DNA from 3 places in the Cellulosimicrobium sp. SH8 genome. Region 3 is predicted to be linked to each of the others. Evidence: riboswitches for the same ligand, from Rfam matches in the RefSeq annotation. Region 3 holds a riboswitch; each other region holds the start of a gene.

Region 1 (10,288 bases), on a different contig from region 3:
CGCTGCCGACCGAGGTCCAGGTCATCGAGATGCCGGACGACGACGCGCTCGCCGCATACCTGGCCGACCCCGCGCGCAGGGCGCTGGCGGACGTCCGCGACCGGGCGGTGGCCCGGACGGACATCGTCCGGGTCGGCGCGGTGGGCACCGAACAGTCGGTCTGACGCCGCGACGGCCGCTTCGCGCAGGCGTCAGAACAGGACCTGCTCGACTCCCCCACCGACGACGTCGAGCCCACCTCCGTCGACCGGCATGCCCGCGAGCGCCCCGTCGTGCCCACGGCGGGCCCCCGGCTCGTGGGCGACCCGTGCGAGGCTTCCCGTCGGGTAGACGCCGTCGGTCGGCGGGTCGAGGTCGTGCACCGCGGTGCCGAGGCCCCCGAGCTCGCCCCGGCGGTACCGCCCCTCGACGCCGGCGGGACCGCGGTGTCCGGACACCGCGAAGCCGCGCGCCTCGAGCATCGGGCGCACGCGGTCCCACAGCCACGACCGGTACGCCTTCGAGGCGTACGCGCCACGGGCGTAGACCCGCTCGTAGCCGGGGACGAGCTGCGGGTGCTCGCGCGCGAGCCAGCCCAGGTACCACTCGCGCGTTCCGGGCTTGAGGTGCAGGGGCAGCACGGTGACCCCCGTAGCCCCGGCGTCCTGCACCGCGTCGAGCAGGTCGGTCAGCGCGCGCGTGGAGTCGGTGAGCCACGGCAGCACGGGCGCGACCATGACACCGCACGGCAGGCCCGCCTCGCGGACCGCGCGGATCAGGTCGAGGCGGGCACGCGGCGACGGTGTCCCGGGTTCGACGCTCGCCTGGAGCGCCGGGTCGAGCAGCGCGAGCGAGACGCCGATCCCGACCTCGACGCGCGACGCGGCGTCGACGAGCAGCGGCAGGTCGCGGCGCAGGAGCGTGCCCTTGGTGAGGACCGACAGGGGTGTGCCGGAGCCCGCGAGCGCGTCGATGATGCCCGGCATGAGGCGGTAGCGCCCCTCGGCCCGCTGGTAGGGGTCCGTGTTCGTGCCGAGCGCGACGGGCTCGCGGCTCCACGACGCGCGGGCGAGCTCGGCGCGCAGCACCTCGTCGACGTTCACCTTGACCACGACCTCGCGGTCGAAGTCCTCGCCCGCGTCGAGGTCGAGGTACTGGTGGGTGGGCCGGGCGAAGCAGTTGTGGCTCACGACCCCGGCGGCGACGAAGTCCCGCGTCCCGGTCGTGATGTCGACGAGCTCGGTCTCCTCCCCCGGCCCGTCGAGCGCCTCGAGCGAGTCGACGCGCAGCGCCTCGTCGCCCGTGACGTCGCGGCCCTCGAGCGCGACCCGCCCGTCCGCGAGCGCGGCCGCCCCCGGGCCGACGAGGGCGTCGCCCAGCGCCAGGTGGGCGCGGCGACCGGCCCCGCCGACGACGTGTCGCCAGCCCCGTTCGGTGAGGAACCGGTGGTCGCCGCTCGCGACGAGGCGCGTGCCGTCCGCGAGGGTCACTCGGTACGCGCGCTTGCGCGTGGTCCAACGGTCGAGCACGCGCGTGCGCACGTAGCGCCGGTAGGCGCCGTGCGGTGCGGTCCCCACGATCTCGTCGCCGACGCGCAGCTCCCCGATCGGCCGCTGCGTGCCGTCGGCGAGCAGCACCGGCGTCGACGGCGCGAGGCAGTAGGAGCAGGCGTGGCTGCAGCCGCGGTACGGGTTGACCGTCCAGCGGAACGGCATGCGCGACATCGCCGGGACCTTCGACAGCGCGCTCTTGGCCGTCACCTCGTGGAACGTGATGCCCGCGAAGTCGGGCGTGCGCACGCTGCGCACGAGGCCCGCCCGCTCCAGCCCCGGGAGAGCGCCGTCGTCCGCGCCAAGCGCCTGTCCGTCCCACCTCACCCGCACATTCGAACAGGTGTTCGATTCGACGTCAAGCCCCGGGGACGGCCGCCCGCACGACGCCTACCCCGCGTCCCCTGCGACCCACGGCTTGAGCAGGGACAGGTTCGCGAGCGGCACGTGGTGCCCGATCCGGGGGTGGTCCAGCGCCACCCCGACGACGCCGGCCGCACCGAAGGAGGCGAGGTAGTCGATCGCGGCCGGCACCGGGACCCCGAGGAGCGGCACGGCGTCGCCCTCTGCGGCGAGCCCGAGGGCCAGCGCGGCCTCCTTCGCGCGGCCGGCGCTGCTGTAGAGGCAGATCATCGGCCCCTGGGCGGCGGCCACCGCGTACGGGCGGGGCCGGTCCTCGGGGCCGCGCGCGATGAAGAACCAGGTGTCGAGCCGGGCCGCCTGCCGCCAGAGGGCGATCTGCGCCGTCGTGTCTCCGGCGGGCGCCGACCGGACGGCCTCGTCGAGGCGGTCGAGCTCCGTGACCGCCGCAGGGTCGTTGTCCGTGGTCATCCCGCCACGCTCTCACGCCCCGGCGACGCATCCCGCTGGCTGAGACGCCGGGATTGTCCGGGCCGCGCCGAGGGCCTAGGGTCGGGCCGAACGCCCCCGGGGAGCGCACGAGCGCTGAGAGTGCAGGCCGGACACCCGTCCCTCCTGCAGACCCGTGGAACCTGATCTGGTTCGTACCAGCGAAGGGAGCAGGGCCGACGTCACCGTCCCCTGCGCGCTCGTGCCCGTGCGCCCGCGCCCGGCCGTGCGCGCAGGCCGGCGGTGGCGCGCCGTCGTGCACCCCTCGCCCCGGGGGCCCGACGGAGGGAACCCGCATGGCCGAGCCCCGCACCACCCCGCAGCAGGCGACTCCGAGCGCCGCCGCCGTACCCACCGACCAGCCGCCGAACGGGCGCCTCGCGCGGCGTCGCGGGCTGACGCTGCACGAGACGGTGCTGATCGCCGTCCTGGGCGTGGTCTTCGGGTTCGTGTACTGGGCGTTCGTCCAGCTCTGGGCCCCGCTCCAGCTCGCGATGGGCCCCCTCGCGGACCTCGCCGCGAACGTCCTCGCGGGCGCGTGGATCGTCGTCGGTCCCCTGGCCACGTACATCGTGCGCAAGCCGGGGGTCGGCATCCTCGCCGAGACCCTCGCCGCGCTCGTCGAGGTCGTCTTCCTCACCTCCCCCGCGGGGCCGCTGCTGCTCGTCGTGGGCCTGGTCCAGGGCGTCGGTGCCGAGCTGCCGTTCGCGCTCACGAGGTACCGCCGGTTCGGCTGGTGGGTGTTCGTCGCGTCCGGCGTGAGCGCCGCGCTCGTCACGTTCGCCTTCAACGCCGTGCGCTTCGGCTGGCTCGGGCAGGACTACGCGATGCTCCGGCTCGGGGTCCAGGTCGTGTCGTGCGTCGTGCTGTGCGGCCTCGCGGCCCGCCTCCTCGGCGACGCGCTCGCCCGCACAGGCGCCCTCGACGCGTTCGCGATCGGCGCGGCCCGCCGTGGCTGAGCACGCTGTCACGGGCACGCCCGACGCCGTCGCCCCCGACGCGGTCGCAGCCGACGGCCTGACCGTGCGCCTCGGGCACCACGGCGCCCGCGTGCTCGACGGCGTCGACGTCACCGTCCCCGCCGGGACGAGCCTGCTGGTCCTCGGCCCGTCGGGGTGCGGCAAGTCGACCTTCCTGCGCGCGCTCGTCGGCGTCGTCCCGCACACGCTCCCGGGTACCGTCGCGGGCCGGCTGCGGGTGACCGGGCTCGACCCGCGCGAGGTGCCGCCGCCCGCACTCGCCGCGCGCGTGGGCCTCGTCCAGCAGCGGCCCGGTGACCAGCTCTGCCTGGCGCGCGTGGACGAGGAGCTGCGGTTCGCGCTCGAGAACCGCGGCGCCGACCCCCGCACCATGGACGCCCGCGCGACCGCGGCGCTCACCGCCGTCGGGGCCGCGCACCTGCACGACCGCCCGACCCACGCGCTGTCGGGCGGTGAGGCGCAGCGCGTCGCCGTCGCCGCGGCGCTCGTCGCCGACCCGGAGCTCGTCGTCCTCGACGAGCCCACCGCGCTGCTGGACCCCGCCTCCGCCCACGACGTCGGGGCGCTCGTCACCGGCCTCGCGCGCCGCCCCGGGCCCGACGACGGTCACGACGCGGCGCCGCGGCACCGCTCGGTCGTGCTCGTCGAGCACCGCCTGGACGACCTGGGCGCGCTGCCGGACACGGTCCTGGTGCTCGGCCGCGAGGGTCGGGTCGTCGCGCACGGCCCCACCGACCGCGTCCTGCGCGAGCACGCGCGCGACCTCGCCGACCGGGGGTGCTGGCTGCCGCTCGCGGTCCGTCTCGAACAAGCCGGCGCCCCGGGACCGATCGGCTCCCCCGAGACCGACGACTGGCTGGTCCACCTCGCGCGGTCGTCGCCGGCGCGCCCGGGGACCTCGGACCGGCCCCCGGCCGCGACCCCGGGCGGTGCAGCGCGCCCGGTCGCGCTCCGGGCTCGTGACCTCGCCGTCCACCGCGGCGGACTCCGCGCGGGGCGGTCCCGGCACGTCGGCCCGGCCGTCGTGCGCGGCGTGGACCTCGACGTCCGCGCGGGCGAGCTGCTCGCCGTCGTCGGGCCCAACGGGGGCGGCAAGTCGACGCTCCTGCGCGGCCTGGCCGGGCTCGAGCGCACCACGGGCGACGTCGCGACCGCGACCGGCGAGCCGGCCACGATGGTGTTCCAGGACCCCGAGCACCAGCTCGTGGCCCGCACGGTGCGCGAGGAGGTCGCCTGGTCGGCCCGGCTCGCGCGGCTCGCCGACGTCGACGCGCGCGTCGACCGGGCGCTCGCCGCGTACGGGCTCGAGCATCTCGCCGACGCGAACCCGTACCGGCTCTCGGGCGGCGAGCAGCGGCGCCTGTCCCTGGCGACCGCGACCGTCCTCGACCCGCCGGTCCTCCTCGCCGACGAGCCCACCTTCGGGCTGGACCGGGCCCAGACCGCAGCGGCCGCCCGCGTGCTGCGGGAGCGCGCCGACGCGGGCGGTGCGGTGGTCGTCGTCTCGCACGACCTGTCGCTCGTCGCGGCCGTCGCCGACCGGGTCGCCGTGGTCGTGGACGGCGCGCTCGCCACGGTCGCCGAGCCGTCGACCGTGCTCGCCGACGACGCGCTGTGCGCGCTCGCGGGCCTGCGCCGGCCCCCGCTGCTCGACTGGTGGGCACGCGTGGGCCGCGGTCGCGGCGTCGACCCGGGCGTGCTCGTCCGCGCGCTCGACACCGCGTGCGACGCCGGGTACGAGGTCGCGGCCCGCAACGCCCCGGGCACCGGGCCCGTGAGCGCACCGACGCCCGCCGCGACCGTCCCCGCGGAGGTGATCCCGTGACCGCACCCCGCCCGACGGTCCTCGAACGGTGGAACCCCACGGTGAAGCTCGCGACGGTGCTCGTCCTGTCGACGGCCGCGCTGCTCGTCACCGACCCGGCGACCCCGGCGATCGGCTGGGTGCTCACCGTCGCCGCGCTGCTGGTGCTCGGCCGGGTGCCCGGCCGCACGCTCGCGCTCGGCCACGTCCCCTTCGTGGTGTTCGCGACGAGCCTGCTCGTCGTCAACGTCGTCACCCGGCCCGGCGGCGACGCCCTCCCGCTGGGTCCGCTCACCGTCGGCGCGGACGGGCTGACGATCGGCGCGGCGCTCGCGGTGCGCACGCTGTTCGTGGGCGCGCTGTCCCTCGCGCTCGTCCTCACGACCGACCCCGTCCGCCTCATGACGAGCCTGCACCAGCACGCGCGCCTGCCGGCGACCTGGACGTTCGCCGTGCTCGCCGCGCACCGCCTCCTCGTCGAGCTCCCGGACGCGTGGCACACGATCCGCTGCGCCCAGGCGGTCCGCGACCCCCGGCGTCGGCCCGGCCGGCTCCCCCGGTCGCCACGGTCGCTCGGCGCGGCCGCCTTCGCGCTCCTCGTCGGTGCGGTGCGCCGGTCCGAGCGGCTGACGGTCGCGCTCGAGTCGCGCGGGCTGGGCTGCGGCCCCCGGACGTCCTCGCGGCCCGTCCCGCTCGGCGTGCCCGACGTCGTCGCGGCGGGCGCCGTCCTGGCCGTCGCCGGCGCGGTGGTCGCGGCGGGCGTCCTCGGGGGGTGGGTGACCGGGATCGGCGCGCTCACCGCGTGAGGCGACACCGCCGTCGACGCGCCCGGGCAAGCCCGCCGGGCCGACCTACCGGCTGAGCCGCCTCACACGGGCTCGACGACCGTCCCCTCGCCCGGGACCCCGAGCGCGACCCCGCGGACGCCCGCGTCGCGCCCGTGCTCGCGGTACCTGCGGAACGCGAGCGGCACGCCCCGCGCGACGTGCGCGTCGGGACCGTCCATGGCCTGCACGTGCACGTGCGGCTGCGTCGAGTTCCCCGAGTTCCCGCACCGACCCACCACGTCGCCCGTCGTCACCCGCTGCCCGGGGCGCACCTCGACCGACCCCCGACGCAGGTGGGCCAGGACCACGAACGCGCCCGGGACGTCGAGCGCGACCACCACGTGGTTCCCCGCGAGCGCCGCGCGGCCGGCACGCGCCCGGGACGCCTGCGTGAGCGCGTACCCGAGCAGCGCGAACGGCGAGCGCCGGGCCTCGTGGTCGGGCTCGCCGTCGTGCGCCGCGACGACCGTACCCGCGCCGGGCGCGAGGACGGGCATGCCGAAGCCGAGGAACCGTTCGGGCGGCTCGGTGCCGAGCGCGGTGCGCCAGTCGCGCACGTCCGCGGTGCGGCGCCCGCGGACCGCGACGAAGTCGATCGCGTAGGTGGTGGCGAACAGGTGCGTCCCGTGGCTCGGGACGCGCCGCGCCGGGCTGTTCTGCACGAGCCACGTGCCCGCGAACGGCAGGGCGAGCTCGACCGCGTCCGCCACGTCGTCTCCCCTCGCCCTGCACGCCGTCCGGTCGGTCCGTCAGGCGCCCGCCGGCACCACCCGAGGGTGCAGGTCCTCGGCGGGCGGCGCCCACGTCGCGGCGTCGGCGTCCACCTGCTCGCCCGAGCGGATGTCCTTCACCTGGTCGGGCGAGCGCGTCCCGTCGTCCTCGACGCGCCCCGGGAACCAGACGAACGGGATCCCGCGCCGGTCGGCGTAGCGGATCTGCTTGCCGAACTTGGCGGCGGCGGGCGCGACCTCGACCGGGACGCCCCGCGACCGCAGGGCGGTCGCGACGCCGTCGGACGCACCGCGCGTCTCCTCGCTCGTCACCGCGACGACGACGGCGCTCGGCACGGAGCGCGTCGCCCGGACCAGGCCCGCCGAGAGCAGGCGCGAGACGAGGCGGGACACGCCGATCGACAGGCCGACCCCGGGGTAGGTGTTCGCGCCGTCGGACGCGAGCGTGTCGTACCGGCCGCCCGAGCAGATCGACCCGAGCTGCTCGTGCCCGACGAGCACGGTCTCGTAGACCGAGCCCGTGTAGTAGTCGAGCCCGCGCGCGATCTTCAGGTCCGCGACGACGACGCCGGGTGCGCGCACGCTCGCCGCCTCGACCAGCGCGCCGAGCTCGCCGAGACCCGTCTCGAGCAGGTCGCCCTCCACGCCGTGCTCGGCCGCGAGCGCCCGCACGCGGTCGACGACGCCCGTGTCGCTCCCGCTGATCGCCGCGAGCGCGAGGCACGCCTCGGCCTGCTCGGGCGTGACCCCGGCCTCGGAGACCAGCAGCGCGGCCACCTTCTCGGGACCGATCTTGTCGAGCTTGTCGATCTGGCGCAGGACCTCGTCCACGGCGTCGATCCCGAGACCGCGGTAGAAGCCCTCGGCGACCCGGCGGTTGTTGACCAGGACGCGGACCTCGGGCACGCCGATGTCGCGCAGCGCGCCGAGCGCCTCCGCCATGACGAGCGGCAGCTCGACCTCGTAGTGGTACGGCAGCTCGCCCGCGCCGACGACGTCGATGTCAGCCTGGGTGAACTCGCGGAAGCGCCCGTCCTGGGGGCGCTCACCGCGCCACACCTTCTGGATCTGGTAGCGCTTGAACGGGAAGGCGAGGTGCCCGGCGTTCTCCAGCACGTAGCGCGCGAACGGGACCGTGAGGTCGAAGTGCAGGCCGAGCTGCTTGTCGCCCTTGTCCCGGCGGGCGTCGTCGGCGTCCCCGGCCTCCTCCTGCAGGCGGCGCAGGACGTAGACCTCCTTGGACGTCTCGCCCTTGCGCAGGAGCTGGTCGAGCGGCTCGACCGCGCGCGTCTCGATCCCGCCGAAGCCGTGCAGCTCGAACACCCGGCGCAGGGTGTCGAGGACGTGCTGCTCGACGATCCGACCGTCGGGGAGCCATTCGGGGAAACCGGAGAGGGGTGTGGGCCTGGCCATGGGTCAGATCTTCCCAGACGCCGGCACGGTCGTCCGCACCGTCCCGGCCGCCGGACGGGCGCGGCCGAGCGGCTCAGCCCGCGAGGAAGGGGTTGGTCGCGAGCTCGCGCGCGACCGTGGTCGCGGGACCGTGCCCCGGCAGCACGCTCCACGCCGGGTCGAGGCGCCCGACGACGTCACGCAGCGTGCGGGCCATCGTCGCGCCGTCGCCGCCCGGCAGGTCCGTGCGGCCGACCGACCCGGCGAAGAGCACGTCGCCGCTCAGCACGACCCCCGCGCCGGGCTCCCCCACGACGTAGAGGGTCGACCCCTCGGTGTGCCCCGGAGCACCGACCGCGCGCAGCACGAGGTCACCCCAGCGGAGCGCCAGGTCTTCGCCCGCGGCGACGTCGAGCGTCTCCACACGGGTCGGCTCGCGGTAGTCCTCCGGCCGGGCGCCGGCGTCCGCGAGCGCCGCGCCGAGCGGGCCGGAGACGAGCGAGCGAGCGAGCTGGCCCCTGCCGGGCGAGGCGTGCTCGAGGCTGCCGAACGGGTCCGCGAGCCGGTAGGCGTCGGCCGCGTGAAGGACGACGGGCACGTCGAACCGGTCCGCGAGCGCCGCCGCGTCCCATGTGTGGTCCACGTGCCCGTGCGTCGCGAGCACGGCGCGCGGGACGAGCCCCACGGACTCGACCAGGGCGACGACCGCGTCCGCCACCCCCGCGCCGGCGTCGACCACGACGCAGTCACCGCCCGCTGCGCTCAGCACCGTGCAGTTGGTCCCGAAGACGGGGGCGACGACGACGCGCACCGTCACGGCGGGCTCGCCGGAGCCGTCGCCGGACACTGTGTCGGACGGGGCGTCGGACGGGGGCGTCGGCGGGAGGCCGCGGGGTCGGTCCACGCGGCCGAGGGTAGCCCGCGACGCCTCGTGAGGTCTCCGACGACAGGGTCGCACCGGGTCGAGGGCCGGAGCGGTCGATATCGGACCGTGACCTGCGCGCGGCAAATCCACCCGCCACCAGGGCGCTCGGTGCCTAGACTGTCCCCTACCGACCGCGGCCGCACCGGGGTCGACCGTGCGCGCCACGACGGCGCCGGACGAAGGAGCTGGGGTGTCGACGAAGAGTCGCGAGCGCGAGCAGGCGCGCCGTCGTGAGGAGAAGTGGGACCAGCACGTGGCCCAGCTCCGCGCGAGGCGCCAGCGGACCTGGTCGATCGTCGGCGTCGTCGCGGCGCTCGTGGTGATCGGCGTCGCCGTGTGGTGGGCGCTGTCGGCCACCCAGGCACCGGGCACCGACCCCGGCGGCGACGGCGACGGGACCGCTCCGGCGGCCTCCGGCGAGCACACGCTGCCCCCCGCCTCTGCCGCGGAGGGCCGCGACTGGACCTCGACGCTCACCACGAGCGCGGGCGACATCACCCTCACGCTCGACGGCGCCGACGCTCCGCAGGCCGTCGCGAGCTTCGTGTCTCTCGCCGAGTCCGGGTACTTCGACGGCACGTCGTGCCACCGCCTCACCACGTCGGGCATCTACGTGCTCCAGTGCGGCGACCCGACCGGCACGGGAACCGGCGGCCCGGGCTACTCGTTCGGCCCCATCGAGAACCCCCCGTCCGACGACGTGTACCCCGCGGGGACCGTCGCCATGGCGCGCCAGGGCGGGAACGCCGAGTCGATGGGCTCCCAGTTCTTCCTCGTGTACGAGGACTCGACCATCCCGTCCGACGCGGCGGGTGGTTACACGGTGTTCGGCACCATCACGTCCGGCCTGGACGTCGTCCAGGCAGTCGCTGACGCGGGGACGCAGGACGGATCCGGCGACGGGTCCCCCGCCACCCCGGTCACCATCGAAGGAGTTGAGACCCAGTGAGCGATCCCGCCAAGGACCAGGCGAGCGCACCGGCACCGGAGCCCGCGGAGGCGAGCGAGACCGGACGGGTCGACGCGACAGACGTGGAGCCGACGGACGCCCCCGCCGTCGCCGACGCGGCCGACGGGGCCGCCGACGCGACCGAGGCCTCGACGACCGAGACCCCGGCTCCCGCGGTCGAGGAGCCCACGGCCGAGCAGCCCGCCGAGGAGCCCGCTACCGAGCAGGAGCCCGACGTGGCCTCGAACGAGGCGGCAGCAGGCGTGGCGGACACCGCGGCGAGCGCCGAGGAGACTGCTCCG
Region 2 (10,288 bases), on a different contig from region 3:
GATCGGGTGCACGGTCGAGGCGGACGACGTGGACGCCACGGGTGTGCTCGTGGTGACCCCGCCGTCGTGGCGGCCCGACCTCACGGAGCCCGCTGAGCTCGTGGAGGAGGTCGCGCGTCTCGTCGGCTACGACGAGATCCCGTCCCTGCTGCCCGCCGCTCCCGGCGGTCGCGGGCTCACGCGCGAGCAGCGCGTGCGCCGGTCGGTCGCCCGGGCGCTCGCGGAGGACGGGTTCGTCGAGACGCTGAGCTACCCGTTCGTCGGGGACGCGGAGCTCGACGCGCTGCGCCTGCCCGCGGACGACGAGCGCCGCGGGGCGCTGCGCCTGCTCAACCCGCTCGCCGACGACCGGCCGCTGATGCGCACCGACCTCCTGAGCACGCTGTTGGAGACCGCGCGCCGCAACGTCGGCCGCGGGCTGGGCGACGTCGCGCTGTTCGAGGTGGGCCTCGTGACGCACCCGCGGGCGGGAGCGCCCGCAGCGCCCGCGCTGCCGGGCGGCGTCCGGCCGTCCGACGACCAGCTCGCCGCGATCGACGCGTCGCTCCCGGCGCAGCCGCGCCACGTGGCGGGCGTCCTCGTCGGTCGCCGCGTGCGCGCCGGCTGGTGGGGAGCGGGCCGTGCCGCGGACTGGACCGACGCGCTCGCGGCGGCCCGGCTCGTGGTGGAGCGTGCCGGCCTCCACGTGGGCGCCGATGTGTCCGTCGTGGCCGACACGGCGCGCGCCCCGTTCCACCCGGGCCGCTGCGCGCGCCTGGAGCTCGCGGACGGGACCGTGGTCGGGCACGCGGGCGAGCTGCACCCCAAGGTGCTGGAGAACCTCGGCCTGCCCGCGCGCACGGTGGCGTTCGAGGTCGACCTGTCCGCGGTCGTCGCCGCCTCGTCGGACGAGCCCGTGCAGGCGACGCCCGTCTCGGGCTTCCCGGCCGCCAAGGAGGACCTCGCGTTCGTGGTGGACGCCGGCGTGACCGCGCAGGCGCTGCGCGACGCGATCGTCGACGGTGCCGGGGACCTGGTCGAGGACGTCGCGCTGTTCGACGTCTTCACCGGCGAGCAGGTCGGCGCCGGGCGCAAGTCGCTGGCGTTCTCGCTGCGACTGCGCGCCGCCGACCGCACGCTGACGGCGGACGACGTCGCGCGCGTCCGCGAGGGTGCCGTGACGGCCGCGCGCGAGCGCGTGGGCGCGGAGCTGCGGGCGTGAGCGCTGACGACGCGGGCCTGGTGGGCGCGGCGGGCACCGTCGCGCCCGCCCGGACGGCGCTCGTCACCGGCGCGTCGCGCGGCATCGGCCGCGCGATCGCGGTCGGCCTGGCCGCGGCCGGGGTCGACGTCGCGCTCCTCGCGCGCGACGCCGACCGGCTCGCGGGCGTGGCGGACGAGATCGGCGCCCTGACCGACAGCGGTGCGGGGCGCGCGGTCGTGGTCACGGCGGACGTCACGGACGCCGCGGCGGTCGCGGCGGCGGTCGGGGACGTACAGGACGCCCTCGGGAGCGTCGACCTGCTCGTCAACAACGCGGGTCGCGTGGACGCCGAGGTGCCGCTCTGGGAGGCGGACCCCGACGAGTGGTGGGCGATCGTCGAGACCAACGTGCGCGGACCCTTCCTCCTCGCGCGCGCCGTCGTCCCGGGGATGCTCGCGCGCGGGGGTGGCCGCGTCGTCGACCTCAACAGCGGCGCGGGCTCGCACGACATGGACGGTGCGAGCGCGTACAACGCCAGCAAGACGGCGCTCCTGCGGCTCGGCGCGAACCTGCACCGGTCCGGGTTCGCGCGCGGGCTGCGCACCTTCGAGGTCTCGCCGGGGGTCGTGCAGACCGACATGACGGCGTCGATGGTCATGCACGAGGGCCGCACCGAGTGGACCCCGGTGGAGCGTACGGTCGAGATGGTCGTCGCGATCGCGCGCGGCGAGCTCGACGCGTTCTCCGGCGCGTTCGTGCGCGTGACGCACGACTCCCCGGAGTCGTTGCGCGCCGCGGCCGAGGAGGCCCTGGACCGCGGAGACGCCCTGCCCGGCCCCGACGCGCGGCGGCTGCGCGTCACGCGCTGGGGCGCGGACGACCCGATGCCGGGAGAGCTCCCGGCGCGCTGAGGTCCCGTCGGCGCCGGACGCGACCACCCGGGGGCGTCGCGGACCCGCCGCAGCTCGACGAGCGCCGTCCGACCTCTCCGGGTCGGGCGGCGCTCGTGCGCCCAGGGACTGCGGCTCCCAGGGGCCGTGGACGGCGCGTGCGCGGGGGAGATCACCCGGCATCTGGTTGAAACTTCACTCACTCATCGGGGATGCTGTCCTGGACACCTGACCAAGTACCGGGCGGACACCGACGTCGCGGCTCGACGACGCCTGGGAGCGACGGATGACGACGGCACGCCCTGTCCGGCAGTGGAACGGCCTCACCGTTCCCGAGGCCGGTACCTACGCCCTGGACGAGGCGCACAAGCGCATCGGGTTCACCGGGATGCACATGATGGTGTCGCCCGTCCGGGGCGAGTTCACCCGGGCGCGCGCGACGATCCTGGTCGGCGAGGACCCGCTCGCGTCCGCCGTCTCCGCGACCATCGAGACGGCGAGCCTCACGACCCACCACGAGGAGCGCGACGCGCACCTGCGCAGCCCCGACTTCCTCGACGTCGACGCCTACCCGACGATCGAGTTCCGCAGCACGTCGGTCACGTGGCAGGGCGAGCAGCAGGACCAGATCCTCGCGTGGGCGCGGCTGCGGAACCGCTCGCCCGAGCGTGCCGAGCTCGCGCCGGAGCGGGTGCAGCCGCGGGCGGCGCAGGCGGGACGTTTCCTCGTCGACGGGCTGCTCACCGTCCGGGGCGTCACGCACCGGACCACGCTGTCGATGCAGTACGGGGGCGCGCGCCGCGACCCCTACGGCCGGGACATCTTCGGTTTCCACGCCGCGGCCGAGATCGACCGCGAGAGCTTCGGCCTCGTCTGGAACGTGCTCCTCGAGACCGGGGGGTTCCTCGTCGGCAAGAAGATCGGCCTCGAGATCGCGGGGGAGGCGATCCACCAGGCCTGACGTCCGGTCCGTCAGGGTGCGTCGCGCACGACCGCCGCACGGGCGACCCAGACGTGCCACACGCCGCGCACGGGGTGGGCGTGCTCGAAGGCGACACGGTCGCCGTCCTCGTGCGTCACGACGCCGGTGAGCACGACGCGGCGGCCGCGGCGGTCGACGGTCGTCCAGCGGGCGGGGACCGGACGACGCAGCGGCGTCGCGGAGCCCGGCACGGGGCGGCGGGAGGGTCGGTCGTGCGGCATACCCAGGAGGACGCCGTCGCGCACGAGTTCTCGCGCACGAGAACGGGTGAAACCCTCCGGCGCCCAGGACGTAGCATGGCGAGCGACACGGGGTGCCCGCGAGGGCTGAGATGAGACCCGTCGAACCTGCTCTGGCTCGTACCAGCGAAGGGATGTCCGGCGATGACGCTCGCCCTGCCCCAGCACGACCCCGCCTGCCCGCCCGGTCCCGACAGCAGGACCGGTGCCCGCCCCTCGCGTCCGCGCGTCCTCTCGATCGCCGGGACCGACCCGACCGGGGGCGCGGGCATCCAGGCGGACCTCAAGTCCTTCGCCGCGCACGGCGCCTACGGCATGGCCGTCACGACGGCGCTCGTCGCGCAGAACACGCACGGCGTGCGGTCCGTGCACGTCCCCGGACCCGCGTTCCTGCGCGAACAGCTCGACGCGGTGTCCGACGACGTCGAGATCGACGCCGTGAAGATCGGCATGGTGGCCGACGAGGCCAACGCGCGCGAGATCGGGGCGTGGCTCGACGCGCTCGCCACCGCCCGCGCCCGCGTCGGTCTCCCGCGGCCCTGGGTGGTCCTCGATCCCGTCATGGTCGCCACGTCGGGGCACCGCCTGCTCGACGCGGGCGCGGAGCAGGCCGTGCGCGACCTCGCGGCGCGGGCCCACGTCGTCACCCCCAACCTCCCCGAGCTGGCCGTCCTCGCCGGGCAGGACGTCGCCACGACGTGGGACGACGCGCTGCGCCAGGCGACGTCGTACGCGGGGACCAGCCGCGCCGTCGTGCTGCTCAAGGGCGGTCACCTCACGGGCGCGACGTCGCCCGACGCGCTCGTGGTGCCAGGGACGACCCTGGGCACGGCGTCGGTGGTGGCGACGTTCGACGCGGTGCGCGTGGACACGCCGCACACCCACGGCACGGGGTGCTCGCTCTCCGCGGCGCTCGCAGCCCTGCGACCGCAGCGCGACGGCTGGGAGGATGCCGCGCGCGACGCCAAGGAGTGGCTCACGGCCGCGCTGCGGGCCGGTGCCGCGCTGCGGGTCGGGACGGGCCGCGGGCCGGTCGACCATCTGCACGCGACGTCGCCCGTCGCGTCGCACTGAGCGCCGACCCGCGCACGAGCCATCGGCACGTGGGTCAGGCGCGTGCGACGTCCTCCTCAGCCGTCGCGTAGACGCAGTCGTAGCCCGGCGGGGACCAGCGCCACCGCGTGTCGACGTCACGGATCGCGACGCCCTCGGGGCGGTCGGCGACGCACGCGTCCGCCTGCTGGCGGAGGCCGACCGTCACCCAGTACACGGCGAACGCCGCGGTGAGCAGGACGGCGAGGACCGTCACGGCGCGGCGCAGGGCGGGGGAGGGGCCGCCGTCGGACCCGTCCTCCTCGCCCGGCCGCGCGGGCACCCAGTCCCAGCTCACGCGGTGCCCGCGCCCGCGGCCCGTGCCGCTGCGTCAGGGACGAGCAGGACCTTGCCCGTGGTCGCGCGGCCCTCCAGCGCCCGGTGCGCGTCGGCGGCGTCGGCGAGCGGGAACGTGGCGCCGACGCGCACGTGCAGCGTGCCGCCCGCGACCGCGCCCAGCACCTCGGTCGCGCGCTCGACGAGCTCGGCCCGCGTCGCCGTGTGGTCGGCGAGCTTGGGGCGCGTGAGGAAGAGCGACCCGCCCGCGTTGAGGCGCTGCGGGTCGAACGGCGGGACCTGGCCGGACGAGCCCCCGTAGAGCACGAGCGTGCCCCGGCGGTGCAGCGACGCGAGCGACGCGTCGAACGTGTCCTTGCCGACCGAGTCGTACACCGCCGCGACGCCCTCGCCGCCCGTGAGCCCGCGCACGACCTCGGGCAGCTCGGCGGTGAGGTCCGCGAACGCCGTGTACTGGATCGCGTGCTCGGCGCCCGCGCCGTGGGACAGCTCCGCCTTCTCGGGTGTCGAGACCGTCGAGATCACGTGCGCCCCGCGTGCGACGAGCATCTGGGTCAGGAGCAGCCCGACGCCGCCCGCGCCCGCGTGCACGAGCACCCGGTCGCCCGGGCGGACCGGGTACGACGACGTGCACAGGTAGTGCGCGGTGAGGCCCTGGAGCGCGACGGCGGTCGCGTCCTCGAGCGACACGGCGTCGGGGACGTGCAGCGCCTGCGCCGCGTCCACGACGACGAGGTCCGCGTACGACCCCGGCGCCTCGGTCCACACGACGCGGTCGCCGACGGCGAACCCCTCGACGCCGTCGCCCAGCCCGGCGACGACGCCCGCCCCCTCGCTGCCCACGACGTGCGGGTACTCCATCGCGTACACGCCCGAGCGCTTGTACGTGTCGATGAAGTTCACGCCCGCCACGGCGGACCGGACGAGGAGCTGCCCGGGACCCGGCGAGGGGTCGGTCAGCTCGGTGTACTCCAGGACGTCGGGGCCGCCCGCCGCGCGGGCCACGATCGCGTGCATGGCCCCAGCCTAGGGTCGAGCGGCTGCCGGGGCCGCAGCCGGGTCTGCCACGGCGCGGGACGCCGTCCCGAGGGCGGCCGCGTCGTCGCCGACGAGGCGGGGCGGACGCGCGTGCCCGGCCGTCGCGTGCCAGCGCCCGAACCGGCGCTCGACGTGCACCGGGTGGTCGAAGCAGCGCGTGACGTGCTCCGTGACGAGCACGTCCTCCGCGGCTCCCGCGACGACGACGCGGCCGTGCGCGAGCAGGAGCGCGTGGCTGGTCGTGGTCGGCAGCTCCTCGAGGTGGTGCGTCACCAGCACCGAGGCGACGTGCGGCCGGGTCGCGCGCACGGCGTCGAGCGTCTCGAGGAGCTGCTCGCGCGCGGCGACGTCGAGCCCGGTGGACGGTTCGTCGAGCAGCAGGAGGGCGGGATCGGGCAGGAGGGCGCGCGCCACGAGCGCTCGCCCGCGCTCGCCCTGGGAGAGCGTCGGCCAGGGGTCGTGCGCGCGGTGGGCAAGACCGAGGTCGGCGACGAGGCCCCGGGCGAGGTCGACCTCGTCCGGGGTCGGCTGCCAGCGCGGGCGCCAGTCGACGGTCCCCGTGAGACCGGTCAGGGTCACCTCGAGCACGGTCAGCGGCGAGCGCAGGTCGTGACGCGGGTCGACGTGGCCGATGCGGCGGTGCAACGTCTGGATGTCCACGCGGCCCAGGCGCTCGCCGAGCACGTGGACCGTGCCCCGGGTCGGGTGGCGGCGCGCCCCGCAGAGCCCGAGGATCGTGCTCTTGCCCGCCCCGTTCGGGCCGAGCAGCGCCCAGTGCTCGCCCGCCCGGACGACGAGGTCGACGCCGTCGAGGATCGCCCGCCCCTCCCGCACCAGGTCGACGCCGCGCAGGGACAGGACCTCCGCGCTCACCGCTCGCCACCCGCTGCGCCGGCGCCGCGACCGGCGACCTTCGCGTGGACGGCGGCGAGGTGCTTGCGCGCCGCCGCGGACGCGCGGACGGCGTCGCGCTCGCGCACCGCGTCGAGGATCGCCTCGTGCGCGTCCTGGTCGTGCCGGTGCGCCTCGCCCGCACGGTCGAGGTCGACCATCGCGACCATCGCGCGGCGCAGTCGTGGGACGAAGGTCGCGAACAGCTCGCCCAGCACCGCGTTGTGCGCGGCGTCGACGACCGCCCGGTGGAAGACGAGGTCCGCGTCCACGTACTCGGCGGCCGACGACGTCGCCGGGACCTGCCCGCGACGCGCGAGCGCCGTCGTCATCGCCCGGAGGTCGGCGGGGGTGCGGCGTGTGGCGGCGAGGCCCGCGGCCTCCGCCTCGAGCGCGGCGCGCACCTCCAGCACGTCGACGATCTCCCCGCGGCGCAGCACCTCGTCCCAGTCGTCCGCGGTGTCGGTCGACACGACGTACACGCCCGACCCCTGCCGGCTGTCGAGCACGCCGCGCCCCGCGAGCTGGCGGATCGCCTCGCGGACGGTCGAGCGCCCGACGCCGAGCTCGGTCGCGAGCGTCTGCTCGCCGGGCAGCCGGTGGTCGAGGGGCCAGACGCCGGAGCGCACGCGGTCGAGCAGGAGCTCGGCCGCCTGGTCCGCGAGGGGGCGCCGCTGCAGCGCGTTCATGGATTACCTCTCAGGTTGTCTGAGGACTTGTTCGGCGCTAGCGTACCCGGCATGTCCTGGACGGCGCTCCTCCTTCGGCGCCACGGCGGGGTCTGACCGGACCGGCTCCCCGCCGTGGGGAACCGTCGCGCGCCGGTCGCCCACCGCCCCGCCCTCGCGGGGCGCGACCCGAAGGACAGACCATGACCGCTCCCACCTCCGCCGCGCGCACCCCCGACGTCTCGACCGATCCCTGGACCGACGCCTCGACCGTCCTCCCGACCGACGGGGGCGAGGCCAGGCCCTCCTGGAACCGCCAGCGCCCCTCGCGCATGCCCTCGTTCCGCTATGCCGACGTCCACGCCCAGGTCGACGTGCCGGAGCTGCCCGACCGCCGCTGGCCCTCGCGCCGCCTCACCCAGGCACCGCTGTGGGTCCCGGTCGACCTGCGCGACGGCAACCAGGCGCTCGCGGAGCCGATGGACCCGGCGCGCAAGCGCCGCTTCTTCGAGCTGCTCGTCGCCATGGGCTACACCGAGATCGAGGTGGGCTACCCGTCGGCGTCGCAGACCGACTTCGACTTCGTGCGCCTGCTCGCCGAGACCGACCTCGCGCCCGAGCACGTCACGGTCGTCGTGTTCACCGCGGCGCGATCGGACCTCATAGCGCGCACGTTCGAGGCCGTTCGTGGGCTGCGCAACCCCGTCGTCGTCCACGTGTACACCGCGACCGCGCCCGTCTGGCGCGACGTCGTCCTCGGCCGCGACCGCGAGGACCTCGCGCGTCTCGTCACGGACGCCGGGGCCGACGTGCTGCGCCACGCCGGCGACGACCCGCGCGTCCGCTTCGAGTTCTCGCCCGAGGTGTTCAACCTCACCGAGCCCGACTACGTGCTCGACGTGTGCGACCGGATGACGACGCTCTGGGACGCGACGCCCGAGCGCCCCGTGATCCTCAACCTCCCCGCCACGGTCGAGGTCGCCACGCCCAACGTCTACGCCGACCAGATCGAGTACATGGACCGCCACCTCGCGCGGCGCGACTCCGTGATCCTCTCCGTGCACCCGCACAACGACCGCGGGACCGGCGTCGCGTGCGCCGAGCTCGCCGTCCTCGCCGGGGCGCAGCGCGTCGAGGGATGCCTCTTCGGCAACGGCGAGCGCACCGGGAACGTCGACCTCGTCACCCTCGGCCTCAACCTCCACGCGCAGGGCGTCGACCCGATGGTCGACTTCTCCGACCTCGACGGGATCCGCGACGTCGTCGTCGCGTGCAACCGGATCGACGTGCACCCGCGCCACCCCTACGTGGGCGAGCTGGTCCACACCGCCTACTCCGGCACGCACCAGGACGCGATCCGCAAGGGCATGGAACGCCACCGGGCCGACGCCGCGGCGTCGGGCCTCGACCCCGCGGTGGCGCCGTGGCGCGTGCCCTACCTGCCGGTCGACCCTGTCGACCTCGGGCGGTCGTACGAGGCCCTCGTCCGCGTGAACAGCCAGTCCGGGAAGGGCGGCGTCGCGTACGTGCTGCACTCCGTGCACGGCCTCGACCTGCCTCGCGGCCTCCAGGTCGACCTCGCGCGCCGCGTCCAGGAGCACGCCGACGCCACCGGCGCCGAGGTGACGCCCGACGCGCTCCTCGCGCTGTTCGACGCGGCCTACGCCCGGCCCGGCGCCGTCGAGCCGGTCTCCTGGACGAGCCGCCGCGCCGGCGACGGTACCGAGCGCCTCGACCTCGTGCTCACCGTCGACGGCGCACAGGTCACCACGTCCGGGACCGGGGCCGGAGCGGTCGACGCCCTGGCCGACGCGCTCGCCCGCCTCGGCCGGGCCGTCGAGATCCTCGCGCTCACCCAGCAGTCCGTCGGCACCGGCAGCGATGCCACAGCGATCACCTACCTCGAGCACCGCGGTCCCGACGGCGCCCCGCGCTGGACCGTGGGCCGCGACACCTCCGTCCTCGGCGCGAGCGTCCGCGCCGTCTGCGCGGCGGCAGTCTGAGGTCGTCGGGTCCCCGGCCCTCGTCCGAGCCGTACACCTGGTGACGAGAGGGGAGAAGTGGCCCCACGAGCGGGGTCTGATGGGGCCACTTCTCGCCTCTGGCCGGAACGTTCACGGCCGAGGCGACAGGGTCGACCCACGGTTCAGCCGGACCGGACCGCCGAGCCTGTGCCGCGGGTCGTGCGGTGACGCCCAGGACGAGCGGTGGGGTCGGACCGTGTGCGAAGGACGTCAAAGGCGCACTCCTAGAACACCCGCCCGGAAGACCGAGGCGACGGTGCGCCAGTCCGAGCACACGGTCCGACCCCACCGCGGACCCGACCCCGCGGGCACGAGTCCCGACCCCACCGCGGACCCGACCCCGCGGGTACGAGTCCCCGCCCCACCGCCGACCCGACGGCGCGTACCGTAGGCGGGACCTCCGACCCGACCGTTGCATAAGTATGTATAGTGATGCATATGACGATCAGAGTCGCGGTCGCGGGTGCGTCCGGGTACGCCGGCGGGGAGACGCTCCGCCTGCTTGCCGGGCACCCGGAGGTGGAGATCGGCGCCGTCACGGCGCACAGCAACGCGGGGTCGCTCCTCGGCGAGCACCAGCCGCACCTGCGATCCCTCGCCGACCGCGTGCTGCTGCCGACGAGCGTCGAGCACCTCGTGAGGCATGACGTCGTCGTGCTGGCTCTGCCGCACGGCGCGTCGGGCGAGATCGCGGCGCAGCTCCCGGACGACGTGCTCGTGCTGGACCTGGGCGCGGACCACCGGCTGGAGTCCGCGGCGGACTGGCAGGCGTTCTACGGGTCGGACCACGCGGGCACGTGGCCATACGGACTGCCGGAGCTGCTGCTCACGAGCGACGCCGGGGCAGGCGCGAGAGAGACCAAGCAGCGCGAGCGGCTCGCCGGTGTGCGCCGCATCGCGGTGCCGGGCTGCAACGTCACGGCCGTCACGCTCGGCATCCAGCCGGGCGTCGCGGCGGGCCTCGTCGAGGGGCGCGACCTCGTG
Region 3 (10,288 bases):
CGCGGGCGGCCGCACCCGCCGTCGTCGTGCTCACGACGTTCGACAGCGACGAGGAGGTGGTCGGCGCCCTGCACGCCGGGGCGTCGGGCTACCTGCTCAAGGACATGCCGCCCGAGCGGATCGTGTCGGCGGTCCGCGCGGCGGCGGCGGGCGAGCCGGTGCTCTCGCCGGAGATCGCGCGGCGCCTCATGACGTCGGTCGCGGACGCGGGCGGCGAGCGCGACCGTGCCCGCGCGGCGCTCGACGCGCTCACCGGCCGGGAGCGCGACGTCGCGGTCGAGCTGGGCCGCGGCGCGGCGAACGCCGAGATCGCGGCGGCCCTGTTCCTCAGCGTCCCGACGGTCAAGGCCCACGTGTCGAACGTGCTGCTCAAGCTCGGACTGGAGAACCGGACGCAGGTCGCGCTGCTCGTCCACGCCGCCGGCCTCGACTGACGGTCAGTCGCCCGGCCACTCCCCCGTCCAGCGCTCGAACGCCCGGGCGCCGCCGCGGTCGATGAGCGCCTTCACCGCGGCGAAGATCGCGCCCTGGATCAGCGCCGCGACGAGGATCTCGCGGAGCCGGTACTCGGACTCGAGCGGCTTGGGCGCGTCGCTCCGGTGCCCCGGGGTCACGCGCTTGTAGACCTGCTTGAACACCTGCCCCGCCACGAGCCCGCCCACGATCGAGCTGGCGAGCCCCACGGGGCGGTAGAGGATCTTCGCGGCCTTGCCGCCGGTCTTCTCCGGGGGATGCGTCCCCGCCGTCACGTCGTCGCTCATCACTCGACGCTAGGACGGCTGCCGCTCTCTCGCCCGTCGCACGACGGCGAGCGCCGTCCGCGAGGGCGTCAGCCCGGGACGACGGCGCAGCCCGCCGGGTCGGGCGCGACGTGCACCCGGGCACCGGGCTCGGGCCCCTCGTCGACGCCGCCCGATCCGCCGGTGCCGGCGAGCGCCACGAGGCGGGCCGGTGCGCCGGGGTCGGTGCCGGGGAGGACGACGTCGACCGTGATCTCGACCGCACCCCGCCGGAACACGCTGCCCACGACCGTCGCGACCCACGTGCCAGGGCCCGACGACGCCGAGCCGCCCTGGGCGTCGGACGCACCCGACATGCCGACCACGCGCAGCCCGCGCGGCCCGATCGCGAGCAGCTCGTCCGAGCCGTCGTACGCAGAGTTGTCGGCGCCTCGTCGGTCCAGGGAGCGACCTGCTGCTGACAGCTCGGCGGGGACGAACGCCTGGTAGCCGAGGAACTCCGCGACGCGGCGTGAGGCGGGGGCGCGCCACAGGCCCTCGGGCGGCGCGACCTGGAGGGGCCGGCCGGCGTCCATGACGGCCACGCGGTCGGCGACGGTGAACGCCTCGTCGTGGTCGTGGGTGACGAAGACCGCCGTCGTGCCGGTGGCCCGCAGCGCCTCGCGCAGGTCGAGCGCGAGGCGCTCGCGCAGCCCGCGGTCGAGCGCGGACAGCGGCTCGTCGAGCAGGAGCAGCCGGGGCCGCGGAGCGAGCGACCGCGCGAGCGCGACCCGCTGGCGCTCTCCCCCGCTGAGCGTCGCGACGGCGCGCCGCTCGTACCCGGCCAGCCCGACGACGTCGAGCAGCTCGGTCACGCGTGCGTCGCGCGCGGCGCGGGTCAGGCCCGCGATCCCGTAGGCGACGTTCCCCGCGACGTCGCGGTGCGGGAAGAGCTGGCCCTCCTGGAACATGAGGCCGAACCCGCGGCGGTGCACGGGGACGCCCGTGAGGTCGCGGCCGTCCCACGCCACGGACCCCGACGCGACCGGCTCGAGCCCCGCGACCGCGCGCAGCAGGCTCGACTTGCCGCACCCGCTCGGCCCGAGCAGGGCGAGCACTTCGCCAGGCGCGACGTCGAGCGTGACGCCCGCGACCGCCGTCGTGCCGGGGTCCGTGCGTGCGCCCCCGTCGTAGCGCACGACGACGTCGCGCACCGCGAGCCCGGCACCCTCCGCGGGCACTTGGTCGGGCACCGAGGCGGGCACCGCGGCGGGCACCGAGGCGGGCACGGCGTCGGGCGCCGCGTCGGTGCGCGAGGGCTCCGGCGCGCCCGCGCGCGCCGGGGCGGGGTCGGTCTGCACCATCAGAACTCTCCTCCGGGTCGGTCGCCGCGCAACCGCTCGGCGAGCAGCATCACGGTCGCGGTGAGCAGCGCGAGCACGACGCTCGCCGCGAGCGCCATGCCGTAGTTCTCGGCCCCGGGACGCCCGATGAGCCGGAAGATCACGACGGGCAGCGTGGCGCTGTCCGGGCGGGCGAGGAACGACGTCGCGCCGAACTCCCCGAGCGAGACGGCGAACGCGAACCCGACCGCGAGGCCGAGCGACCGTGCGGCGATCGGCCCGTCGACCGTGCGGAACACGCGCCCGGGGGCGGCGCCGAGCGTCGCCGCAGCCTCGCGCAGGCGCGGGTCGATCGCGCGCAGCGTCGGCAGGACCGTCCGCACGACGAGCGGGATCGCGACGACCGCCTGTGCGATCGGCACCAGGAGTCCCGACGTGCGCAGGTCGACGTCGAGGCCGAGCGGCCGGTCGAGCGTGAGGAGGAACCCGAAGCCGACGGTCACCGCAGACACCCCCAGCGGGAGCATGAACACCGAGTCCAGCACGGAGATCGCGCGACGGCCCCCGCGCGAGCGCGGGCGCCGCGACACGACGAGCGCCACGAGACCGCCGATCACCACCGCCAGCACGGTCGCGAGCGCCGCCGTGCGCAGCGAGTTGCCCGCCGCCTCCCACACGGTGACGGACAGCGCGTTGCGCCCGCCCGTCGTGCCGAGGTTCGCGTAGTTGTCGAACCCCCAGCCGCCGCCCGGGACGCGGAACGAGCGCACGACGAGCGTGCCGAGCGGCAGTCCGACCAGCACGACGACCACGGCCGCGGTGAGCGCCGCGGGCGCGAGGTCGCCCGTCGGGCGGCCGTCGCGCCACAGCCGCAGCGGGTGCGCCGACGATGCCGACGAGGACAGGTTCAGAGCTCGCTCGCGCCGCGCCCGCGTGCGGTTCGCGACGGTGAGCGCCGCAGCGACGACCACGAGCTGCACGACCGAGAGCACCGCCGCGGTGCGCAGGTCGAGGAACTGGGTGGTCTGGATCCAGATCTCCGTCTCGATGGTCCCGTAGCGGATCCCGCCGAGCACGAGGACGACGCCGAACGCCGTCGCGCAGAAGAGGAAGACGATCGACGCGGCGCTCGCGATGGCGGGAGTCAGCGCCGGGAGGGTCACGGTGCGGAACGCGCGCCACGGCGTCGCGCCGAGCGCCCGCGCCGCCTGCTCGGCGCGCGGGTCGAGGTGCTCCCACAGCCCGCCGACCGTGCGGACGACGACCGAGTAGTTGAAGAACACGAGCGCGACGACGATCGCCGCGAACGTCTCGTCGAGCCGCAGGAACCCGAGCGGGCCGCCCTGCACGAGCAGCGACCGGAACGCGACGCCGACGACGACGGTCGGGAGCACGAACGGCACGGTGACGAGCGCGCGCAGGACCCTCCGCCCGGGGAACCGGCACCGGTACAGCACGTACGCCCCGGGCACGCCGAGCAGCACCGAGAACGCCGTGCCGAGCACCGCCTGCCAGAGCGTCAGCCCGAGGATGCGCCACGTCCGGGGCTCGGAGAACACCTCCGCGAACCCCGACAGGTCGAGACCGCCGTCGTCCCCGACGAACCCGCGCGCCACGAGCGTGACCACCGGCCACGCGAAGAACACCCCGAGGAACACCAACGGCACCGCCGCCGCCAGACCCCACAGGGCCGCGCGCCCGACGCCGCCCCGCCGGACCGCCCGGTCCCTCACCACGGCTCTACCTCGGCCGACCAGGGCTCTACCTCGCGGAGGAGAACCCTGGTCGTTCGCGACACGGGGGTCAGTCGACGACCGTCGCCGTCCATGCCTTGATCCACTCGTCACGGTGCGCCGAGATGTCGGCGGGGGCGACCTCGAAGGGCTCGTCGGCGAGCGGGGCGAACTCGGCCCAGCCGTCGGGGAGCGCGACGGAGTCGTCGGCGGGGTACATGTACATCTGACCGGGCACGTCGGCCTGGAACGCCTCGCTCACGAGGAAGTCGACGAGCTGCTGCGCGCCCTCGGGGTTCTTCGCGTTCGCGAGCACGCCCGCGTACTCCACCTGGCGGAAGCACGTGTCGAGCAGGGCACCGGTCGTGGACGCGGAGCCGTCCTCGGTGAGCGTGAACGCGGGCGACGTCGAGTACGACAGCACGAGCGGGCGCGGCCCGGCGCCCTCGGAGCCGGAGAAGTCGACGTAGTAGGCGTCGGACCAGCCGTCGACGACCTTGACGCCGTTGGCGCGCAGGTCGGTCCAGTAGTCCTCCCATCCGTCCTCGCCGAACGCGCCGACGGTCGCGAGGAGGAACGCGAGACCGGGCGACGACGTCGCGGGGTTGGTCACGACGAGGAGGTCCTCGTACTCCGGCTTCGCGAGGTCCTCGAGCGAGACGGGCTCCGGGATCCCGGCGTCGGCGAACCATGTGTGGTCGACGTTGACGCAGACGTCGCCGAGGTCGACGGGCGTCAGCTCTCCCCCGTCCCCCACCGTGTACTGCGCGGCGGAGTCCGCGAGGTCGGCCGGCGTGTACGGGTCGAGCACGCCCTCGTCGATCGCGCGCGACGCGAACGTGTTGTCGATCCCGAACACGACGTCGCCCAGCGGGGAGTCCTTCGTGAGGATCAGCTGGTTGACGAGCGCGCCGCCGTCGCCGGGAGCGACCTGCTCGACGGTGAGCCCGCTCTGCTCCTCGAACGCGGCGAGGACCTCGTCGCTCACGGCGAAGGAGTCGTGGGTGACCAGGGTGACCGTGCCCCCGGTGCCCGACGACGCGTCGTCGCCTCCCGAGCCTGACGTGGCGTCGTCGCCGCTGCCGCACGCGGCGAGCGCGAGGAGGGCGAGGGTCGTCCCCGCGCCGGTGACGAGGGACCAGGCCCGGCGGGTGCGGGCGGTCGTGCGCTGCATGTGTCCTCCCAGGACGTTCAGGAGGGGTCCACCGGCTCGCACGGCCCGTGCTCGGGCGAGCGCGGGAGACCGCACGAGCAGGTGATCGAGATTCCCGACTTCCTCCACCGGTGCTAACCGGATCAGGTTCGAGGGTCTGCGGTGGTCCGCACTCTCAGCTCCTCCAGGAGCTCCCCTGTCGTTCACCTCGAGCCTACACCGGGCCGCCCCTCGGGAATCCCCCTGAGAGAACCCTGAGAGCGGCCCTGCGGCGACCGGGGAAGGGTCCGGGCCGGTCCCCGATGCCCGGGGGTGCACCCCCGCGGGAGGGTCGAGACGACCGGTCCGGGATCCCCGGCCGACGACGCAGGAGGAGAAGGACCGATGAGCAGCAGACCTGGGACGACGGGTGCGACGACGACCGTCGTCACGTCCGCGGAGCACGCCACGGGAACCGCAGGAGCCTCCGGGACCACGCCGGAGCGTCCCGTGATCGCCACCGCGCGGGGCCTCGTGAAGACCTACGGGCGCGGCGAGGCGACGGTGCGCGCACTGGACGGCGTCGACGTCGACCTCGAGCGGGGGCGCCTGACCGCGATCATGGGCCCGTCCGGGTCGGGCAAGTCGACCCTCATGCACTGCCTCGCCGGGCTGGACTCCCCCACGGCGGGGACCGTCGTCGTGGACGGCGAGACGGTCTCGGCGATGAGCGAGCGGCGCCTGACGCGGCTGCGGCGCACGCGCATCGGGTTCGTCTTCCAGTCGTTCAACCTCGTGCCGACGCTCACGGCGGAGGAGAACATCGTGCTCCCGCTCGCCGTCGCGCGCCGGCCCGTGGACCGGGAGTGGTTCGACCGCGTGGTCGACGCCGTCGGCCTGCGCCCGCGGCTCGGGCACCGCCCGGCGGAGCTCTCGGGCGGGCAGCAGCAGCGCGTCGCGTGCGCGCGGGCGCTCGTGTCCCGGCCGGCGGTCGTGTTCGCGGACGAGCCGACGGGCAACCTCGACTCGCGCGCCGCCGCCGAGGTGCTGGGCTTCCTGCGCGCCTCGGTGGACGACCTCGGCCAGTCCGTCGCCATGGTCACGCACGACCCGACGGCGGCGTCGTACGCGCACCGCGTGCTGTTCCTCGCGGACGGGCGGCTCGTGACCGAGCTGCGCGACCCCACGCCGCAGGCCGTCCTCGACACGCTCGGCGCCCTCACGCCGGCGGCGCCGACGGGCGCGCACGCCGCCCCGGCCGCGTCCGAACCGGCGGCCGTCCGATGATGGGCCGGATCGCGCTGCGCGGCGTGCGCGCGCACGGCGCACAGCTCGTGCTGTCCGTGCTCGCGGTGACGATCGGCGTCGCGTTCGTCACGGGCACGTTCGCGCTGCGCGCGATGCTCGCGTCGACGTTCGACGGCATCGTCGCGTCGTCGATCCAGGCCGACGCGTACGTGCGCGGCGCGTCCGCCGCCGGGTCCGCGCTCGAGGACCCGGCGCAGCTCGGCGGCTCCCGGAGCCTGGTCCCGGCCGACCTGGCCGGCACGCTCGACGAGCGGGACGACGTCGACCTCGCGCTCGCGGAGGTGAGCGGCCCCGCCGTCCTCGTGGGCGCCGACGGCACCGCCGTGCTCAGCACGCAGGCGCCGAGCATGGCGATCGGGTACGACCCGCGCGACCCCGGGCCGCGCGTGGTCGACGGCCGGGCGCCGGAGAACGGCAGCGAGGTCGCGCTCGAGTCCGCGACGCTCGAGGCGTCCGGGCTCGCCGTGGGCGACACGACCGACGTCGTGCTCGGCGACGCGGTGCACCCCGTGCGCGTGGTCGGCGAGCTCTCGCTGTCCGCGCCGATGGCGGGTGCGACGATCGTCCTGCTCGACACGACGACCGCCGCGATGACGTACGCGCCGGATGGCATGGTGCCGTCGATCGCCCTGTACGCCGCCGACGGCGTCTCGCCCGAGACGCTGCGCGACGCCGTCGCGGGGGCGCTCCCCGGCGACGCCGAGGCCGTGACGGGCGCGGAGCTGCGCGACGAGACGAGCAGCGCCATCGCCGACCAGCTCGGCTTCGTCTCGACGTTCCTGCTCGTGTTCGCCGCGCTCGCGCTGTTCGTCGGCACGTTCATCATCACCAACACGTTCGCGATGCACGTGCGCCGCCGCACGCGCGAGCTCGCGCTCCTGCGCGCCGTCGGGACGTCGCCCGCCCAGGTGTTCGCCTCGGTGCTGGGGCAGGCCGCGGTCGTCGGGGTCGTCGGGGCGGTGCTGGGCGTCGCGGCCGGGTTCGGGCTCGCCGAGCTCGCGCGGGCCGGGCTCGGCGCGGTGGGCATGGAGCTCGCCGGGTCGCTGCCCGTGACGACCGTCGGGATCGTGGTCCCGCTCGTCGTCGGGGTCGTGGTGTCCGTCGTGGCGGCGGCCCTGCCCGCGCGCCACGCGGCGCTCGTCCGGCCCGTGGAGGCGATGCGGGCCGACGTCGTGCGGCCCGCCGGTCCGGGCGTCGCCCGGGTGGTCGCGGGGACGCTGACCATGCTCGCAGGCACCGGGCTCGTGGTGGGCGCCGCGGCGGTCGGGAGCGGCGGGGCACCGCTCCTCGGCCTCGGCGCGGTCGGGGTGATCGCGGGCGTGCTGCTGCTCTCCCCGCTCGCGGTCGGCCCCGTGCTCGGGGTCCTCGCCGCGCCGTTCGTCGCGCTGGTCCGGCCGCTCGGCGGGCTCGCGCGCGGCAACGTGACGCGCCAGCCGCGCCGCACGGCCGCGACCGCCGGGGCGCTCGTCGTGGGGATGGCGCTCGTGTCGACGACGTCCGTCCTCGCGCTCTCGGCACGCGAGTCCGTGACCGGCATCGTCGACGAGGAGACGGCCGCCGACCTCGTCGTCCGGTCCGCGACCCCGTACCTGCCCGAAGGCGTCGCGGCCGACGTCCGCGCCGTGCCCGGCGTCGCGTCCGCGGACCTCACGACGTACGGCCAGGTGGTCGTCGACGATGAGCCGCAGCTCGTCGTCGGGTTCCCCGCCGAGGGCTTCGGCCGCTCGGTCCGCACGACGGCGGTCGAGGGCGACCTCGACGCGTACGCCCGCGGGGAGGCCGCCGTGATGGCGGACGCGCTCGACGAGCACGGCTGGGCCCTCGGCGACGTCGTGACGATCGCCGACCCCACCCGGCCGGACCTCCCGGCGCACGACGTCCGCATCGGCGCGGTGATCGACTCCCACGCGTTCTCCGTCGACATGCTCCTGCCGCCGGACGTCGCCGCCGCGGTGGGCGCGACGACCCCCGAGATGCTGTTCCTCGACGTCGAGCCGGGCGCCGACGTCGCGGCCGTCCGGGACGGGGTGACGGACGCCGTCGCACCGTACGTCGTGGCGAGCGTGCTCGACGCCGACGAGTTCGCGGGAGAGGTCGCGTCCCAGGTCGAGTCGATCCTCGCGATCGTCTACGCCCTGCTCGGCCTGTCCGTGCTCGTCGCGGTGCTCGGGATCGTCAACACACTGGCCCTGTCCGTCGTCGAGCGGACGCGCGAGATCGGGCTCCTGCGCGCCGTCGGGCTGGGGCGCGCCCAGCTCGCCACGACGATCGTCATCGAGTCCGTGCTGGTCGCGGTCTTCGGGACGGCCGTCGGGCTGGTCGTGGGGACGGGCCTCGCCGCCGCGCTGCCCTCGGTGCTCGCGGACGAGGGCTTCACGACCCTCGCCGTGCCGTGGGCACAGCTCGGGGCGATGCTCGCGCTCGCCGCCGTCGTCGGGGTCGTGGCGGCGGCCTGGCCCGCGACGCGCGCGGCCCGGCTGCCCGTGCTCGACGCGGTGAGCCAGGAGTAGCCCGGAGCGACGACGCGAAGGCGGTGACGAAAGGCGAGAAGTGGCCCTCCACGGGGGCGGCCAGAGGGCCACTTCTCGCGTCTCGCGACGTCGGGCCGCGAGTGCGGCGCGCGCCGGGCGGCGCGGGGGCCGACGGTTCGCACTACGGTGGGACCACGCCCGCGCCGACCGGCGCCCCGACTCACGGAGGACCCCTCGTGGCCGACACGACCGAGACCGAGCAGACCCTGGCCGTGAAGGTCGGGACCGTCGCCCTCACCTTCGCCGCGGGCTGGGCCGCGCAGAAGCTCGTCACGTTCATCTGGGCCAAGGTCACCGGTCACGACGCCCCGAAGGACCTCGACGACGACGAGGTCGGCATCGTCTCCGCGGTCACGTTCGCCGCCGTCGCCGCCGGCGTCGGCGTCCTCGCGCGCCGGTTCGCCGGCAAGGAGGCCAAGCGCGTCGTCGCCCGCCTCGCGTCGCGCGCGTCGTAGGCCCACCGCCCGAACCCGGGGTCGTTCCTCACGATCGTCACGACGTGGGGAACGACCCCGGGTTCGGTGACGCCCCGGTACCCTGGCGCGCGTGACGGCCCCACCGGCGACCCCTGAGAGCCCCGCGAGCAGGACGACGGTCCCCCAGGACCCGGTCCTGCGCTCCGGCGCGCGCGTCCTCGCCGACGCCGGCCGCCTGCTGACCCGGCACTGGCCCGCGCTCGTCGCGGTCGCGCTGCTCGCCGAGGTCGTGCACGAGCTCGCGCTGCGCGCCGCGCTCGCCGTCGCGCCGTCGTCGGGCGTGCTCGGCCTGCTCGTGCTGTGCTTCTCGCCGCTCGCGACGGTCGTCGGGATCGTCGTGATGCTGCACGTCCTGCGCCGCGAGCCGCGGACCGCGCGCGACCGGCTCGAGGTGCGGGCGCTCCTCGGCTCGATCGCGTCGGTCCTCGTCCCCTACCTCGTCATCTACGAGTTCTACGGCGGCCTGTCGTCCGACTGGCAGTCCTACATCGACTCCGCGGCGCTCGACCACGCGTTCGCGGCCGGGTCCGGGATCGAGACGGCGAGCCCCATCCCGGAGGGGTTCGGGCTCACCGTCGTGCTCGTCGTCGCGGGCGCCCTGCTCGCCCGCACGCTGCTCGAGCGCCTCGCCAAGCGCGTCGACCGCGGCATCTCCGCGGCGGGCGGCGACACGCAGCGCAGCGCGCGCTCCGCCGCGGTCCGCATCGCGGCGGGCTACTGCGAGGTCGTGTGGATCGTCGTCGGCGCGTTCACCGTCACCGCCGTCGTCGGTCGCGTGCGCGAGTGGTGGACGTCGCGCGTGGTCGTCGTCGAGACCACGACCTGGTGGGACGGCGTCGTCGCGCGCGTCGACGTGCTCAAGCCGATCGTCGACGCCCTGGGCCCGACGACGTCCCTCCTCCTCGCGGGCGTCGTGACGGGCCTCGTCGTGCCGCTCGCGTGGCTCACCCTCGGCACGATCGTCTACGGCGTCGAGGCGATCGACGTCGTCGACCCGGCGCACGCGGCGCAGGGTGGCGGCGAGCCGGCGGGCCGCGCGACGCGCG

What was found. Region 3 has a riboswitch for thiamine pyrophosphate ahead of NF338_RS20625 (thiamine ABC transporter substrate binding subunit). Riboswitches for the same ligand answer to the same signal wherever they lie in the genome.
Region 1: linked by a shared signal. The riboswitch ahead of NF338_RS08830 (ECF transporter S component) and the one ahead of NF338_RS20625 (thiamine ABC transporter substrate binding subunit) in region 3 are both predicted to bind thiamine pyrophosphate.
Region 2: linked by a shared signal. The riboswitch ahead of thiD (bifunctional hydroxymethylpyrimidine kinase/phosphomethylpyrimidine kinase) and the one ahead of NF338_RS20625 (thiamine ABC transporter substrate binding subunit) in region 3 are both predicted to bind thiamine pyrophosphate.

Annotation. Positions count from the first base shown of each region.
Region 1 is NZ_JAMXMH010000005.1:148,487-158,774, reverse strand. Features, by position in the region: gene NF338_RS08845 (DUF1330 domain-containing protein) at 1-164, shown strand, start outside; gene NF338_RS08840 (Rv2578c family radical SAM protein) at 192-1,856, opposite strand; gene NF338_RS08835 (hypothetical protein) at 1,920-2,360, opposite strand; TPP riboswitch at 2,448-2,567, shown strand; gene NF338_RS08830 (ECF transporter S component) at 2,675-3,337, shown strand; gene NF338_RS08825 (ABC transporter ATP-binding protein) at 3,330-5,183, shown strand; gene NF338_RS08820 (energy-coupling factor transporter transmembrane component T family protein) at 5,180-5,968, shown strand; gene NF338_RS08815 (M23 family metallopeptidase) at 6,031-6,699, opposite strand; gene hisS (histidine--tRNA ligase) at 6,739-8,133, opposite strand; gene NF338_RS08805 (MBL fold metallo-hydrolase) at 8,207-9,016, opposite strand; gene NF338_RS08800 (peptidylprolyl isomerase) at 9,228-9,986, shown strand; gene NF338_RS08795 (DUF349 domain-containing protein) at 10,223-10,288, shown strand, end outside.
Region 2 is NZ_JAMXMH010000010.1:220,817-231,104, forward strand. Features, by position in the region: gene pheT (phenylalanine--tRNA ligase subunit beta) at 1-1,201, shown strand, start outside; gene NF338_RS15270 (SDR family oxidoreductase) at 1,198-2,094, shown strand; gene NF338_RS15275 (YceI family protein) at 2,360-3,034, shown strand; gene NF338_RS15280 (hypothetical protein) at 3,046-3,246, opposite strand; TPP riboswitch at 3,355-3,446, shown strand; gene thiD (bifunctional hydroxymethylpyrimidine kinase/phosphomethylpyrimidine kinase) at 3,439-4,368, shown strand; gene NF338_RS15290 (hypothetical protein) at 4,403-4,684, opposite strand; gene NF338_RS15295 (quinone oxidoreductase family protein) at 4,681-5,700, opposite strand; gene NF338_RS15300 (ABC transporter ATP-binding protein) at 5,710-6,594, opposite strand; gene NF338_RS15305 (FadR/GntR family transcriptional regulator) at 6,591-7,301, opposite strand; gene NF338_RS15310 (2-isopropylmalate synthase) at 7,613-9,283, shown strand; gene argC (N-acetyl-gamma-glutamyl-phosphate reductase) at 9,737-10,288, shown strand, end outside.
Region 3 is NZ_JAMXMH010000017.1:19,643-29,930, reverse strand. Features, by position in the region: gene NF338_RS20645 (response regulator transcription factor) at 1-434, shown strand, start outside; gene NF338_RS20640 (DUF4235 domain-containing protein) at 438-761, opposite strand; gene NF338_RS20635 (ABC transporter ATP-binding protein) at 830-2,083, opposite strand; gene NF338_RS20630 (ABC transporter permease) at 2,083-3,798, opposite strand; gene NF338_RS20625 (thiamine ABC transporter substrate binding subunit) at 3,866-4,969, opposite strand; TPP riboswitch at 5,052-5,156, opposite strand; gene NF338_RS20620 (ABC transporter ATP-binding protein) at 5,333-6,214, shown strand; gene NF338_RS20615 (ABC transporter permease) at 6,214-8,745, shown strand; gene NF338_RS20610 (DUF4235 domain-containing protein) at 8,943-9,221, shown strand; gene NF338_RS20605 (hypothetical protein) at 9,313-10,288, shown strand, end outside.